3 regions of the Sporosarcina sp. G11-34 genome follow, and region 3 is predicted to be linked to each of the others. Evidence: riboswitches for the same ligand, from Rfam matches in the RefSeq annotation. Region 3 holds a riboswitch; each other region holds the start of a gene.
The links. Region 3 has a riboswitch for FMN ahead of KSU66_RS13445 (ECF transporter S component). Riboswitches for the same ligand answer to the same signal wherever they lie in the genome.

Region 1 (5,364 bases), on a different contig from region 3:
TCTTGATGCGCATGTTCATCCGTCATTTCTCCAAGTGTTTGTGAGTAAATGGCATCGACTTTGAATTCTTTACCGTCCAGCACCATTATTTCACCAAGATCTGCATACACGCCATTACGTCTCGTTGCAGTTTTTTCACCACTTAGCACCTTCGCTACATCTGCTTTTATCGTAACTAGTTTTTCAATCGTACATGTTTTTTCTGGTAGTTCTACATTTTTTTGCTTACTCATTATTATCCCCCGTTTCAATTCTTACTCACCCTCCATTATAACGTTTACTAGGAACCTTTGCGAGTAATCTAATCATTTTATACTTGGTATGCTGGATGTATAGATGAAATCGAAACCAAATGAAAAGGATGCCTCCACTTCGTAATGAAAGCGGGGCATCCTTTTTTTATTTTTATTCTGAAATCTGTTTCAATAAATTCGCCATTTCAATTGCAGCAGTACCTGCATCCCAGCCTTTATTTCCGGCTTTCGTTCCAGCGCGTTCGATAGCTTGTTCAATCGTGTCTGTCGTCAAGACACCAAAAATTACGGGAATGCCTTCTTGCATATTGATGGCCGAGACGCCTTTGGCAACTTCACTGCACACAAAGTCGAAATGCGGTGTTGCTCCGCGGATGACCGTCCCTAACGTAATAACAGCATCGTATTTTCCGCTAGCTGCCATTTTCTTTGCGACAAGCGGAATTTCATAAGCCCCTGGAACCCAAGCAACATCGACGTCACTGCTCTCTACACCGTGGCGACGTAGTGCATCTTCTGCACCGCCTAATAATTTCCCCGTTATAAATTCGTTGAACCTTGCAACAACAATACCTACTTTAAGTCCTGATCCTACTAAATGTCCTTCGTATATTGTTCCCATTACAATTCCCCCTTAACTATGCAGCAAGTGCCCTAGTTTACTTTTTTTAGTTTCCATATAGATTCGGTTTTCTTCTTTTACTGGCATTTCAATTGGAAGTCGCTTTGTTATTTCAAGTCCATGTCCTGCAAGTCCCGCAATTTTTCTTGGGTTGTTTGTCAATAAATGAATCGTTTTGATTCCAAGTTCACGTAAAATTTCCGCACCGATACCATATTCACGTAAATCATCGGCAAATCCTAACTTCAAATTCGCTTCTACTGTGTCATACCCTTCTTCTTGCAACTTATAGGCTTTCATCTTATTCACAAGCCCAATGCCCCGACCTTCTTGGCGCATGTATAACAGTACACCAGTACCTGCGTCTTCAATTTGCGCAAGTGCAGCATGTAATTGAGGGCCGCAATCGCATCGACTTGAGCCGAAAACATCGCCCGTTAAGCATTCCGAATGTACTCGAACAAGGACATTTTCTGTTTCCGAAACATCACCTTTTACAAGTGCGATATGTTCACGTCCTGTCAGTTTTTCAACAAATGCAACTGCTTTAAACTCTCCAAACTCTGTCGGAAGATTAATATCAACAATCCGTTCGACAAGTTTTTCCGTTCTACGGCGATAAGCAATCAATTCTTGAATCGTTAAAATGACAAGATCCAATCGTTCAGCAAGTACTTTTAACTCTGGCCCCCTCGCCATTGTTCCGTCGCTATTCATAATTTCACAAATAACACCGACAGGTTCTGATCCCGCAAGTCTTGCAAGATCAACAGCCGCTTCGGTATGACCGGCCCGTTTTAACACTCCGCCCGCTTTCGCAATCAATGGAAAGATATGACCCGGTCTTCTAAAGTCAGATGCTTCCGCGTCTTTTCCTAACATTCCTAAAATGGTGTCAGACCGCTCGAATGCAGATATGCCTGTATGGCAAGACGCATGATCGATGCTAATTGTGAATGCGGTACCGTATGAATCACTATTATCTTCGGTCATTAACTTCAAATCGAGTTGAACAGCTTTTTCTTCTTCGACTGGCACGCAAATAAGTCCGCGACCTTCGGCTGCCATAAAGTTGATCATTTCGGGTGTTGCAAATTCAGCGAGTGCAACAAAGTCTCCTTCATTTTCGCGATCTTCATCATCTACTACGATAATCGCTTTCCCTTTTTTCAGTTCCTCAATTGCTTTTTCTGCGGTTGTATACATATTAGTCACCCTTCTTAGTTGAGAAATCCATTTGCAGTGAGTGTATCCATAGTCAACCCGCCACTTTGTTTTTCTACTTTTTTGGATATAAGACGTTCCATATATTTCGCTAGCATATCGCATTCGACGTTGACTTTATCGCCCATTCGTTTTTTTCCAAGTACTGAATCTTCTTGTGTCACCGGAATAAGAGATATGATAAACCCTTTCTCAGTCACACCAAAAACGGTAAGCGATGTTCCATCAACAGTAACCGAGCCTTTCTCGATAAAGTAATTTAAGAATTCAGAAGCGATATGAATTTCCATATAAATCGCATTTTCTTTCTGCTGAATCGAAACAATTTTCCCCGTGCCATCGACATGTCCACTTACAAAGTGTCCGCCGAATCGGCCATTTGCGGCCATTGCGCGTTCTAAATTTACGAAACTTCCCGTGCGTAATTCATGAAGCGTTGTCGCTTTTACTGTTTCAGGCATAACATCCGCTGTAAATTGGGATTGTGAATGACTAGAGACAGTTAGACAAACGCCGTTTACAGAAATGCTATCGCCTTTATTGACGTCACTAAGTACTTTCGTGCATTTGATGTTAAGTTGAAGTGAAGTCTTTCCTGGTGTAACAGATGAAACCGTACCAATTTCTTCTACAATTCCAGTAAACAAATTAAATTACTCCTCCTTTATAAACTCGGCATGTAATCGAATATCTTCACCGAATTTCTGTATATCTATAATACGAAGTAATTCACTTTCTTCCATATTGTTCCGTTGAGTATCCATAAATAAAGACGTACCATTGCCAATTAGTTTGGGAGCCATATACAAATACAGTTCATCTGCTAGGCCTTCGTTAATGAAGCTAGAATGAACTTGGCTGCCGCCTTCAACAAATAACGTCATAATTCCTTTAGTTGCTAGGCGACGTAATACTTCTTCTAAAAAATCTACTTCTTCAGAAATCGACTCAATTGTAACAAGTGGATATTCTGAAAAAACCGGTTCTTTTTTTGCGGAATCGAGTGTGAAAATGATTGTTTCTACAGCACCGTCTGTAATGACGTTAGCTGTTTTAGGTGTCCGGAGACGCCTGTCTAAAATAATACGAATTGGATTCTTTCCACCAAGGGGCAATCGGGTGGTTAGGAAAGGGTTATCTTGAAGTACGGTTTGTACGCCGACCAAAATTGCGTCATGGGTATGGCGGAGGTGATGGACATCGGTTCTTGATGCAACTGATGTAATCCATTTGCTGTCCCCAGTCTGCGTTGAAAGTCTACCGTCAAGTGTTGAGGCGGCTTTCAAGGTGACGTATGGTTTACCGTGTTTAATAAAATGAAAAAATGCTCGGTTTAACTGCTCTGCCTCTTCTTTTAAAATGCCGGTAAAAACTTCAATTCCAGCAGCTTTAAGAAGCTCTATTCCTTTGCCATTAACGGCTGGGAACGGATCAATAGACGCGATAAAAACACGGCGGATTCCTGTGGAGATCACAAGTTCCGTACAAGGTGCTGTTTTACCTGTATGAGCGCAAGGTTCGAGTGTGACGTAAAGGTCTGCACCTTTCGCTTCTGAGCCTGCCATCGTCAATGCATGCACTTCAGCATGAGGAGTCCCCGCTTTTAAGTGCGCACCTGTTCCGATAATCTGGCCATCTTTTACACAAACCGCACCGACTAGTGGATTCGGTGACGTTTGACCTTCTGCACTACGCGCCAAATCAAGAGCAATTTTCATATAATATTCATGAGTCATGGCCATTCCTCCTTTCAACAAACGAAAAGACAGAGTGGACCGAACATAGTACGTATAACTAAACAACTTCTCCCATCCAGACTATAACTGTCGGTCCTGGAATTTCACCAGCTCCACCGTCTTTCAAAAAGAAAGAACGGGTCACGGACTTACGAGCAATCGCTCGATCACCGTCGGTAAGGAATTTCACCTTGCCCCGAAGAGTTTTTTTATACGTACTGATTTCAATTTATCACATTACTTCGATTAAATCAAAAAAGTTTTATTATTTCTCCATATACAAAACTAAAAGTGTATACTCACCATCTTCACCCGTAAACTAATAGTACAATTTAGTTCCACCTTTATTTCCTTGTAATGCAAAAGTTTCTGCACCAAGCTCAATCGTTTCAAATTCATATCCATTTGATAGACCAACATGATTGAACCAATTACAAGTTGAAAGTTAAATTCACGTAAAGTTTTCAAAAATTTATTTTATAAGTTTCAAAAAACAAAAAAACGCCAAACCGAATGGCAATCGGTTTGGCATTTTTATATACTGTACTATTTTATTGGCGAATTTGTCCGTTTCCTTGAATAACAAATTTACTAGATGTCAGTGCTTCTAATCCCATAGGTCCTCTTGCATGAAGTTTTTGGGTACTAATGCCGATTTCTGCACCGTACCCAAATTCAAATCCATCTGTAAAACGAGTTGAGGCATTATGATATACTGCTGCCGCGTCTACTTTACTTAAAAATATTGCTGCATTGTTATCATCATTCGTTACAATAGACTCCGAATGCTTCGTCCCATATTTATTAATATGAGCGACTGCCTCATCTACACTCTTCACTACTTTTACACTGACAGCTAATCCTAAATACTCTGTAGACCAAGCTTCTTCAGTAGCTAGTTTTACGTAATCAGACGCCGCACTTACCGTTTCGTCGCCGAAAACGTCAACAGCATTTTTCTGAAGGACAGAAATAAGTTCTTTTCCATGTTTTGTGAACCATTTTTCATCGACAACAATCGATTCAATTGCATTACAGACAGACGGGCGTTGTAATTTAGCATTCAACACAATTTGAGTAGCCATTTCCAGCTCCGCTGTTTCATCGATGAATACATGACAGTTCCCAGCTCCCGTTTCTAATACAGGCACCGTTGACTCACGAACAACTGTGTCAATTAAATTCTTACCACCACGCGGAATCAGTACATCTAAATATTCTTTTAGTGTAAATAATTCCTTTGCCGTTTCTCTACTCGTATCTTCAATAAGCTGTACCGCGTCGACTGGAATTGTGCTCTTTTCAAGTGCTTTATGAATCGATTCAATAAGCGCTTGGTTTGAATATTTAGCCGAAGAACTTCCTCTTAAAATGGCAGCATTCCCCGTTTTCAAAGAAAGCGTTGCTGCATCAATTGTTACGTTTGGACGTGCTTCATAAATCATGCCGATAACGCCCAGTGGAACACGTTTTTTATTAATGACCAATCCATTTTCTTTCGTAATCGATTCAATCGTTTCCCCAACTG
Region 2 (5,364 bases), on a different contig from region 3:
TCCAGTCTTTCGTTTCCTTTCATTTACGCAACTCCTTGTAGCTAAGGGCTTTATGCAAGCTTAAACTACTTAATTTACTATAGCGTAGTACATTTATTTTAGAAAAGCAACTTTTACAAATCAAAGTTCGTACAGTTTAAACTGTATATCCAATGAAATTAGGGGAAACTGTTGTATTGCAAATAGATTACAGCTATACTAATAGACATTCGGAAATTTAGAGATTGTAGGGAGTGTAAGTATGACTGAACAAGTTACCAAGAAAAAGATCGAAGTGAAAGATGCTTCGAAAATTTTCGGTAGAAACACTAAACGAGCGGCACAACTGCTTGGAGAAGGTAAGTCGAAAGAAGAAGTACTAAAAGCTACCGGCGCGACAGTCGGTGTAAAGAACGCATCATTTGACGTATATGATGGTGAAATATTTGTAATAATGGGGTTATCTGGAAGTGGTAAGTCGACGCTCGTTAGACTACTGAATAGATTAATAGACCCAACGTCTGGCCATATTTTGCTTGATGGTGAAGACATCGTTCGCATGAACAAGGAGCAACTTCGAGAAGTTCGCCGCAAGAAGATTGGGATGGTTTTTCAAAACTTCGCACTGTTCCCTCATAAGAGTATCCTCTCCAATACGGAATACGGCTTAGAGATTCAAGGCATTCCTAAAGAAGAGCGACAGGCAAAAGCAGTGGAGTCCTTAAAGTTAGTTGGACTTGCAGGGTATGAAGATCAGTTACCATCGCAATTGAGTGGTGGAATGCAACAGCGTGTGGGATTAGCAAGAGCACTTGCTAATGATCCAGATATATTGTTAATGGATGAAGCATTTAGCGCACTTGACCCACTTATTAGAAAAGATATGCAAGATGAGTTACTACAGTTACATGATGATATGAGAAAAACAATTATCTTTATAACGCATGATTTAGATGAAGCATTAAGAATTGGCGACAGAATCGCGTTAATGAAGGACGGGGAAATCGTTCAAATTGGTACCCCGGAAGAAATACTAATGAATCCGTCCAATGAATATGTTGAAAAGTTTGTTGAAGACGTCGACTTATCTAAAGTGTTAACAGCAGCACACATTATGAAGAGAGCCGATACGGTGCAAATTGACCGTGGTCCTAGAGTTGCGCTTAGACTTATGAAGACGCTTCGTATTTCATCTATTTATGTTGTGGATAAACGTGGCCGCTTGCTTGGAGCCGTTAAAGCCCAAGATGCAGTTACTGCAACTGAAAAAAATCTGAAGCTAGAAGATGTACTTATTACTGATGTGCTTACAATTCCAGAAGATAGTATACTTACGGATTTGTTTGATATGGTTTCAACTGCAACAATACCAGTTGCAGTCGTGGATGTAAAAAATCGACTGCAAGGGATTATTATCCGCGGGGCGCTCATTGGTGCACTAGCTGGTAATAATCAGTTTATTAACGAAAATGGGATTGTCGATTCTATGGATGAAATGACTTCGGAGGTGAAGATAGATGGATAAACTTTTACCTCGAATTCCATTTGCTGATTGGATTGATAATGGTGTAGATTGGCTTGTTACTACGTTTAGTACAGTTTTTGATGGAATTGCAGTATTACTAGAAACAATTGTTGAAGGATCTGTAAATGGCATGGCGGTCATTCCTTCAATATTGCTTGCAATTATTTTTGCCTTGCTTGCATGGTGGATATCTAGTAGAAATATCGGGATTTTCACATTGGTCGGGTTCCTCTTCATTGATTATTTAGGCTATTGGTATCCAATGTTACAAATGCTTGCACTTGTACTGACCTCAGTTGTTTTCGCCATAGCAATAGGCGTTCCGATTGGGATTTGGGCTTCACAACAAGCAGCAGCAAGAAAAGTTATTAACCCGATATTGGATCTCATGCAGACAATGCCAGCATTCGTCTACTTGATTCCAGCAATATTCTTCTTCAATATTGGAGTTGTTCCAGGGGTTGTTGCATCGGTTATTTTCTCAATGCCGCCAACAATTCGACTAACAATGTTAGGGATTCAACAAGTACCTGAAGACTTAATTGAAGCGACAGAAGCATTTGGGTCAACAACTTGGCAGCGGTTAAGCAAAATTCAAATACCGCTTGCGAAACCAACGATTATGGCAGGTGTCAACCAAAGTATTATGCTGTCATTGTCAATGGTTGTAATAGCTTCAATGGTAGGTGCACCAGGACTAGGTGCAGAAGTTTACAGAGCAGTAACACAATTGAAAACAGGTGTCGGCGTTGAAACAGGTGTAGCCATCGTAATCGTAGCGATTATCTTGGACAGAATTACACAACATGCCGGAGCTAGAAAACAAGGAGGAAAAACAAAATGAGTATTAAGAAAAAAGTATTAGGTCTTGGCGCAGTAGCTTTACTAGCTGTAGGACTTGCTGCATGTGGTAGCGATAATGAGAAAGACGAAGGTGCTGTAGATACACCAGATACACCAACTAAAGAAGCGGTTGGTGAGGCACTTGACTACAAAATTACAGGAGTCGATCCAGGCGCAGGGATTATGGAAGCGACTGATCGAGCTATTGTAGATTACGAGTTAGATGAATGGTCAGTTACAACAGGTTCTGGTGCAGCGATGACAGCATCTTTGAAAAAAGCATATGAAAATGAAGAACCGATTATCGTTACTGGTTGGACACCACACTGGAAATTCGCAAAATTTGATTTGAAATACCTTGAAGATCCAAAGGGTTCGTATGGTGGAGAAGAAGAAATCCATACAATTGGACGTGTAGGATTAGCAGATGATTTACCAGAAGCACACACGATTTTATCTAACTTCAACTGGTCTGAAGATGATATGGGTGAAGTAATGATTGCTATTCAAGACGGTGAAAAAGAAGAAGTTGCAGCGCAAACTTGGGTTGATGCAAATGAAGATAAAGTTGCAGAGTGGACTGATGGTGTAGCTGAAGTAGATGGCGACGAAATCAAACTAGCATATGTTGCATGGGATAGTGAAATTGCGAGCCATAATGTTATGAAGCTTGTTCTTGAGCAAGTTGGTTATAAGGTTACATTGGTACAAGTTGAAGCAGGTCCATTATTTACAGCAATTGCTGATGGCAGTGCAGACGCATCACTTGCTGCGTGGTTACCAATTACACACAAAACGTATGTTGATAAATTTGAAGGTGATATCGAAGATTTAGGAACTAATATGACAGGTGTTAAAATCGGTTTAGTCGTTCCAAGTTATATGGACATTGACTCGATTGAAGACTTGAAAGAATAATAGAGTATGTGGAAAGACGCAGTTCCGTTTTAATGGACTGCGTCTTTTTTTGATTATAATTTTTAAGTGTGGTAAGTTTAACAGAGTACGTTGAATACAAACTCTTCGGGGCAAGGTGAAACTCCTTACCGACGGTGATCGAGCATGGCTCGTAAGTCCGTGACCCGCCCTTCCTTTTAGGAAGGCGGTGGAGCTAGTGTAAATCTAGCACCGACAGTTAAAGTCTGGATGGGAGAAGTTGTTTGGATAGACGTGCTATGCTTGTAGGCTCTGCCCTTTTCTTATATGAAAAGGGAGAATTTTTATGGAACCTAAAAACGATATGAAACTCTCTCTCAATCTTGCACGTAGCGAAGAAGGTCAAACTTCACCAAATCCTTTTGTCGGCGCTATTTGTGTAAAAGAAGGTCGAATTATCAGGACAGGTGCGCACTTAAAGGCTAGGACAGCCCATGCTGAAGTGCATGCACTGAGAACGGCGGGAACGGAAACTAAGGGTGCTGACCTTTACGTAACACTTGAACCATGTGTGCATAAAAGAGAAACCAATCATTGCACAGTATTAATTATTTCAAGTGAAATCCGCCGTGTAATCATCTCGTCCATCGATCGGTTTCCTTCCGTTAACGGGAAGGGAATTGAACTTCTAAAAGTTGCCGGAACAGAAATAATCACCGGTATATTACAAGAAGAGGCAGAGCAGTTAAGTCGAGCATTTTTTCAAACTGTCAAACACGGGAAACCATACGTTACCTTGAAAGCTGCCGCAACTCATAACGGTAGTCTATCAACGCAAACTGGGGACAGCAAATGGATTACATCGACAGCATTAAGAATCGATGTCCATCACCTCCGCCATACCCACGATGCTATTTTGGTCAGCGTACAAACCGTGCTTCATGATAATCCTTTCCTCACCACCCGATTGCCCCATGGTGGAAAGAATCCAATACGAATTAGTAAGACAGGCATCTCAGGGCGCCTTAAACAGCAGCTGTCATTATTGATGGAGCTGTGGAACCAATCATTTTTACACGCGATTCTATGATAATAGAACCGGCTTTTTTAGCTTATCCACTTGTTATAGTAAAGTTGATTTCTGGAGAAGTAGATTTTTAAGAAGAACATTTAACACGTCTTGCGAATAAAGGGATTTTGACGTTAATTGTCGAGAACGGTCGTTGTGTTCAAACAAGTTTCATCAATGCAAAACTTGCAGATGAGCTTTATTTATTCATGGCGCCACAGCTGATAGACAAGCTAACTTCTTTATTTATGGACGAAACAAGGCACTTAATGGCAGAAAGCGAATTGCTTAGATTCATCGATGTACATAAAATCGGAGAGTATATTCGACTTTACGTAAAGTTTCTCAAGGAGGAATGACACATTTTGTTTACAGGAATTGTAGAAGAAATTGGGACAGTTTCGGCCGTTACGCAAGGTGCAACTTCGCTACAACTTGCGATTAGCTGTACAAAAGTGCTTAGTGATGTGAGTAAGGGGGACAGCATTTCGGTTAATGGTGTTTGTCTCACTGTAGCTGACTTTTCAGCCCGTCATTTTACTGCAGATGTTATGCCAGAAACTGTTAAAGCGACAACACTTCATGCGCTCCGTTCAGGCAGTACAGTTAACTTAGAGCGAGCAATGGCTGCGAATGGTCGTTTTGGTGGTCATTTTGTCAGTGGCCATGTCGATGGTACAGGTGAAATTATTTCAGTTCAACAAAAAGAAAATGCGATTTATATGGATATAAAGATTGCGCCTGAACTACTTAAGTACTTCATCCTAAAGGGGTCCGTCACAGTAGACGGGACATCGCTTACAGTGTTTGGTGTAACAGATTATGGGTTTACGATTTCATTAATTCCCGTGACACAAGACGATTCGGTCATCGGTCGTAAACGAACTGGCGACAAAGTAAATGTAGAATGCGATATGCTCGCGAAATATATCGAACGGCTATTAACAACGGAGAAAGTGAATCCGATGGGCGGGCTATCTATGGATACACTAGCCGCAAGCGGGTTCCTAGACTGAGGAGGCGAATGGGTTTGTACACAACAGCGGGAAAAGCGATAGAAGAACTAAAAAAG
Region 3 (5,364 bases):
ATCTATAACGATTAGTGACAGTTGAATGTATTTTAATTTATTAGAAGTCATCGGCTGTAACAACATTTCAGGTGAAATAAAAATGAACTTATATATTGCCAGGTCCTCCAAAACTCGATTTTTTTCTTTAAATGAAAGAAATGAATTTAAGGCAATAACATACTTTTCACCGTTTCTTTTCATATTTGCAACTTGGTCCTCCATTAATGAAACAAGCGGCGAAATGATCAAAACAGTCCCACTCGAAGCATAAGCCGGCAATTGATAACAGAGCGACTTCCCCAATCCAGTCGGTAAAATAGCAATCGTATCGTTTCCAGTAATAACATCCCGAATGACGCCTTCTTGACCCGGCCTAAAATGTTCAAAACCAAATCTGTCTTTTAAGATTTTATGGATATCCACGTTGCTTCTCCTTTCGACTGTGCACCTAAAATAAGACGCAATTGAAAATAGGTGAGATGTTCAAACTCATCTTTCAATAGACGCAATCTTTTTGTTGCCAACTCATCTGCTTTTTTTAACACATTTTGTATATCATTTCCCGACACAAATTTATCTAATGGAAATGCCGCGTCATTTATAGATAGCTCGACAAAATGATCTTCAATTGTGCTCATTTTCAACTTTCGTAGTGTCGCTATGTCATTCATGGACAGTCCGTTGTCAAACATATTTTTTGTTTGCATAGCTGATAAAGTTAAGTAAGATGAAACTTTGATATCTTTAGTCATTTTTCGCAAAAATGGCGCATCAGTTGACGTTTCAATTGCAACAAGTAACCTATGAATGCTTTCTACAAATAATAGGCGGATAGAGTCCATACTAAGTTTCAAACTGTCAGCTAACTGATTCCATGTCCAGCCTGTTAACCCACCGCCTACTAACCGATGGGTTAAAATTGTTTTTTGTATATCTGTCATTTTACTCTTTTCAATACAACGGGAAAGTTCTTTCATGAATTGAAGAGAAAAAGAAGGCTCATGAATAGGTTGCCCGTGAACAAGTGATTTTACAAATGTTTGGATTTCATAATCTTTTTCAATAGGCATAAATGACTTTTCGCCTAGTCTAAAATTGGAGATCGTCTGCACAAATAATGACAATCTAGCGTAAAAAATCATTTCATTTCCTCTGTAATCCCACCCATTAAAATAATATGTCGGTAGAGTCGTTGCAAAGGACCGTCCTTTTTCTGTCAACACTACAAGTGAATGTTCTGTAATTGACAAATAACCGGAATTTATCAATACTCCAGCTGCTTCGTCGTATAATTCGATTTTTAGTTTGGGCAATATCCCAAAGAAAGCTTTCAAGTTATAGTATTCCACGTCTGACAAAGTTTGTCCCGAACGCTTTCCACGTAACAAGTGTAATCCAGCATAAATAGTACGTTCCCCGTCCATTCTGCTGATAATTGACAATAGTATTGATGAGAGTTTCACTTGTTTGCATTCCCCCGTTCTAAAAAAAGTGTTTTTATGTTGAAAACTTTTGGAAACATCTTTAGAATGATATCGAAGACAAATTGTGTTGTACGTAAAGAAGAGGAGAGACTTAACCATGCCTAAATATACAATCGTTGATCAGGATACGTGCATTGCATGTGGTGCTTGTGGGGCCGCGGCGCCTGACATTTACGATTATGACGATGACGGAATCGCTTTCGTTATCCTAGATGATAACATGGGTACTGCCCAAGTTCCAGAAGAACTGTCAGAAGACTTGGAGGACGCATTCGATGGTTGTCCAACTGATTCCATAAAAGTTGCAGACGCCCCGTTCGACGGCGACGCACTAAAATATGAAGACTAAATAGAAAAAGATCGTTTCCGAGAAATCCCGGAAACGATCTTTTTTATTTGGCCATTAATTCAGAACGTTGTTTAGCAATCCACTGTTTCATACTATTGTAAAGGAGTAATGAAATTACCATAATAATAATACCTTTTATAAGATTGAATGGTAAGATTCCTAAAATAATCATTGTATAGAGCGCGTCACCAGTTGTAGCTGGCATATTCAAGAAATATGTGTACATTGGTAAGAATACGACATAATTCAAGAAGCTCATACCGATAGCCATAGATAGCGTTCCAACGATTAGTCCGCTAGCAAGACCTTTATTACTACGGTATTTATTGAAAATAAAGTAGATTGGTAAAATAAATAAAATTCCAGTTACTAAGTTCGCAATTTCTCCTACCGGAACGCCTGTCGGACTTCCTGTGAAGAACCAATGCAAGACGTTTTTAATAACCTCAACGGTAATTCCAGCAACGGGTCCCATCGTTAAAATAGCCAATACTGCAGGTATTTCACCAAAATCAAATTTCAGGAATCCTGGTATAGCTGGTAACGGGAAATTGAATTGCATTAAGATTGTTGCCATACTTCCTAGCATTGCGATGACAAGCATTTTTCTTAATTTAATATTTTTCAATTGTTCCTCTCTCCTTTTGCGATTCACTTCAAAAGAGGAAAGGCTAGCCACTCTATATATGTCGACAAAAAACTCCCCAAAGCTAAAAAGCTCTAAGGAGTTGGAAAGGTACACTTAAATAAGCATCCTCTTTGTGGACAACACAAATAGAAGACCGCACCTTCACCTTCTCCCATCCAGACTTTACTGTCGGCTCCGGAATCACACCAGAATCAGCCTTGCAGCTCGCGGGCTCGGAAAATCAATTTCCATTACCGCCGGTCGGGAATTACACCCTGCCCCGAAGATGAATCAATATTATGTTACGAACCCATCATATAATAAAAAAAGTGTTTTGTAAACTTGATTGTTTACAAAACACTTTCAACTTCAATTTCCGGTTAAATAATACGGATTGACAGCTACTGGTTCTGGTAAATTAGCTGTTAAATTATAATTGCCAAACTCCGATTGTTGAACGTTTTCGAGCTTCGTAACCATATGGTAGTTTTGGGCTGTCAACATAAACCCTTCAATCATTGCCAATGCATCTGTTGGATTCATTTGCGATAAATCCAATATTTCTTTAAAGCTGACGATGGCAACTCCATCGGCAACACGGACTTCATAATTCGTTTGTTCGGGGACAAGCACTTCAACCATGTCGTTTGGCGCTTTCTTCATAGCGACGAGCGCTTCTTCAACAGTGGCAAAATAAGTACCGCCATCCGGTGTAAGATACGTTTCCCCCGAAGGCATGACATACTTATAATATGGTAAAGGTCTTTTTCCTTTATATAACTCTTTCACTTCCATCAATCCAACATAACCAAAATTCACAAGTTCTCCATTGTCATCGACTGTTTTAAACTTGTCATAATCAATAAACGTTTCATCGACTGACTTTTCGTATACGCCCAATGCAGCAGGGGATAAATCGTAGTTATGACCTTCAGGGACTATATGACTAATTATACTGTCTTTCAACGTCAACTTACCTTTATACGGATGATAATCATCAAACCCAAGCTCTTCCTCTGGAATTTCTGTCGCATACATATTGTATAGTTCAACAGTACTCGGTTCCCCTTCAGGAAAATCTGCAATAATCTGTTGTTCCGAAATAAGAAATGTAACAGGTATAACATTCGCATCCGTAGTCAGACCTATGCGGAATGCCCGCATCCTATCGAGGTGACCCGGAAGAAGTATGTGGCTAGCATTATTTTTACTTGCTAAAACTAAAGAGGACTCCTTTGCGCTTTCCTCGTAAACATCCGAAATCGCGGTACCATTCTCGTTTGCAGCCTTGGAAGAATCCCCGACTTCGACGTTTCGCGTAATTGTTAGATCACTATCCTCACTTGCCCGATCCATTTTCGCCTCGTTCCCACGCAGCATTGACGGAAGAAGCACACTTAGCAGAAGGAGTGCCGCAACAGCAACAAATGCCGGAATCCATTTAGAAGCGACTTTTTTACGATTCAATTTTCGAAAGCGCTCATCTTGTTTAAGTTTCGCCAATACTTCTGACTTGGGGCGATGATCTTGAATAGTCGGCGCTTGTTTCAGTAGTTCTTCAATCTTTTGATTATCCCAGTTATTATTGGGCATCTAGTTTCTCCCTTCTGCCGGAAGAGCATTCATTTTTTTCTGTAAAGATTTAATGGCCCTATGCTGTGTTGTTTTGACTTTTCCTTCTGTCCAGTCAAGCACTTCAGCGGTTTCAGCAATAGATAAGTCATGGAAGTAACGCATGACGATGACCATTTTCTGATCACCCGTACACATATCGAGTTCTTTCAACAACTCTCTCATTTCTTCGCTCATAATTGCCATTTCATCGGGCAAAATTCCCGTAGACACGAGTTCACTTTTTTCCCAATCGAATTTATCGTAAAGATGCTTTTTTCGAACTGAACTTTTTCTGAAATGATCGATTGCGACGTTTTTCGCTATTGAAAAAAGCCATGTCTTTTCAGAACTCTTCCCTTCAAAACCAGCATATGCTCTTAGTACCCTCACATACACTTCATGCGAGAGATCCTCGGCGTGATCTCGGTTCCTAGTCAAGTAAATAAGGAACTTAAACACATCTTGGTGGTACTGCTCATAAAGCCGGTGGAAAACGGAGTCGTCCATGAAATCCCCCCGTTCATTGTATTAGTCGTGTCTCTCTTCAAACAGTTACACTTTTTCAAGAGGTAGCGTACATTTGAAGATTGTTCCCCCTTCAACCCCTCTTTCGGCAGAAATCATTCCGTCATGCGAATCGATAATATTTTTAGCAATCGCTAGTCCAAGACCCGTTCCGCCTTTACCTCTTGTTCGCGCTTTATCGGCTTTATAAAACCTTTCAAAAATAAACGGTAAATCACCTTCTGGAATACCGGAACCCGTATCAGAAACAATGATTTCACACGTATCTATATACTTTTCGATACGTAGAGTTACAGAACCTGATTCGGGTGTATGGCGTATCGCATTATCAATTAGATTTGTAAATACTTGTTCCAATCGATCTTCATCCGCATTTAAAAAGATTTCATCATCTTTTTTAAAGTCGAAAGATAACGAAACATCCGAATCCCTAGCCGTTTGCGTGAATTTAGTGACGACCCGTTCAAGAAATGGAATCATCGATAACGAATCTTTATAAAGCCTCATATGTCCGGATTCCATTCGAGCTAGGTCGAGCAAATCTGTGACAAGTCGACTCATTCTTTTCGATTCATCATGAATAATTTGCACCATTTCATTACGTTCTTCGTCGTTTGACGGTACACCATCAATAATCGCTTCACTATACCCTTGCAGCATCGAAATTGGCGTGCGCAGTTCATGTGACACGTTAGCTATGAAATCGGACCTCAGCTTATCAAGCTGATGCTGTGCTGTCATATCACGTAGTACGGCTACGGCACCTCGAATACTACTGCCGC

Region 1: another riboswitch for FMN. It lies ahead of ribD (bifunctional diaminohydroxyphosphoribosylaminopyrimidine deaminase/5-amino-6-(5-phosphoribosylamino)uracil reductase RibD); the one in region 3 lies ahead of KSU66_RS13445 (ECF transporter S component).
Region 2: another riboswitch for FMN. It lies ahead of ribD (bifunctional diaminohydroxyphosphoribosylaminopyrimidine deaminase/5-amino-6-(5-phosphoribosylamino)uracil reductase RibD); the one in region 3 lies ahead of KSU66_RS13445 (ECF transporter S component).

What each region holds. Positions count from the first base shown of each region.
Region 1 is NZ_JAHNZW010000003.1:186,793-192,156, reverse strand. It holds gene KSU66_RS05145 (ASCH domain-containing protein) at 1-233, opposite strand, end outside; gene ribH (6,7-dimethyl-8-ribityllumazine synthase) at 406-876, opposite strand; gene KSU66_RS05135 (bifunctional 3,4-dihydroxy-2-butanone-4-phosphate synthase/GTP cyclohydrolase II) at 889-2,082, opposite strand; gene ribE (riboflavin synthase) at 2,097-2,747, opposite strand; gene ribD (bifunctional diaminohydroxyphosphoribosylaminopyrimidine deaminase/5-amino-6-(5-phosphoribosylamino)uracil reductase RibD) at 2,754-3,836, opposite strand; FMN riboswitch at 3,897-4,044, opposite strand; gene KSU66_RS05120 (glutamate-5-semialdehyde dehydrogenase) at 4,388-5,364, opposite strand, start outside.
Region 2 is NZ_JAHNZW010000009.1:34,942-40,305, forward strand. It holds gene KSU66_RS14005 (GbsR/MarR family transcriptional regulator) at 1-23, opposite strand, end outside; gene KSU66_RS14010 (quaternary amine ABC transporter ATP-binding protein) at 242-1,504, shown strand; gene KSU66_RS14015 (ABC transporter permease) at 1,497-2,348, shown strand; gene KSU66_RS14020 (glycine betaine ABC transporter substrate-binding protein) at 2,345-3,265, shown strand; FMN riboswitch at 3,363-3,509, shown strand; gene ribD (bifunctional diaminohydroxyphosphoribosylaminopyrimidine deaminase/5-amino-6-(5-phosphoribosylamino)uracil reductase RibD) at 3,570-4,313, shown strand; partial or broken gene KSU66_RS14030 (hypothetical protein) at 4,400-4,651, shown strand; gene ribE (riboflavin synthase) at 4,658-5,308, shown strand; gene KSU66_RS14040 (bifunctional 3,4-dihydroxy-2-butanone-4-phosphate synthase/GTP cyclohydrolase II) at 5,323-5,364, shown strand, end outside.
Region 3 is NZ_JAHNZW010000008.1:147,987-153,350, forward strand. It holds gene KSU66_RS13430 (RecQ family ATP-dependent DNA helicase) at 1-405, opposite strand, end outside; gene KSU66_RS13435 (helix-turn-helix domain-containing protein) at 384-1,445, opposite strand; gene KSU66_RS13440 (ferredoxin) at 1,564-1,815, shown strand; gene KSU66_RS13445 (ECF transporter S component) at 1,859-2,443, opposite strand; FMN riboswitch at 2,604-2,735, opposite strand; gene KSU66_RS13450 (hypothetical protein) at 2,813-4,036, opposite strand; gene sigX (RNA polymerase sigma factor SigX) at 4,037-4,564, opposite strand; gene KSU66_RS13460 (ATP-binding protein) at 4,610-5,364, opposite strand, start outside.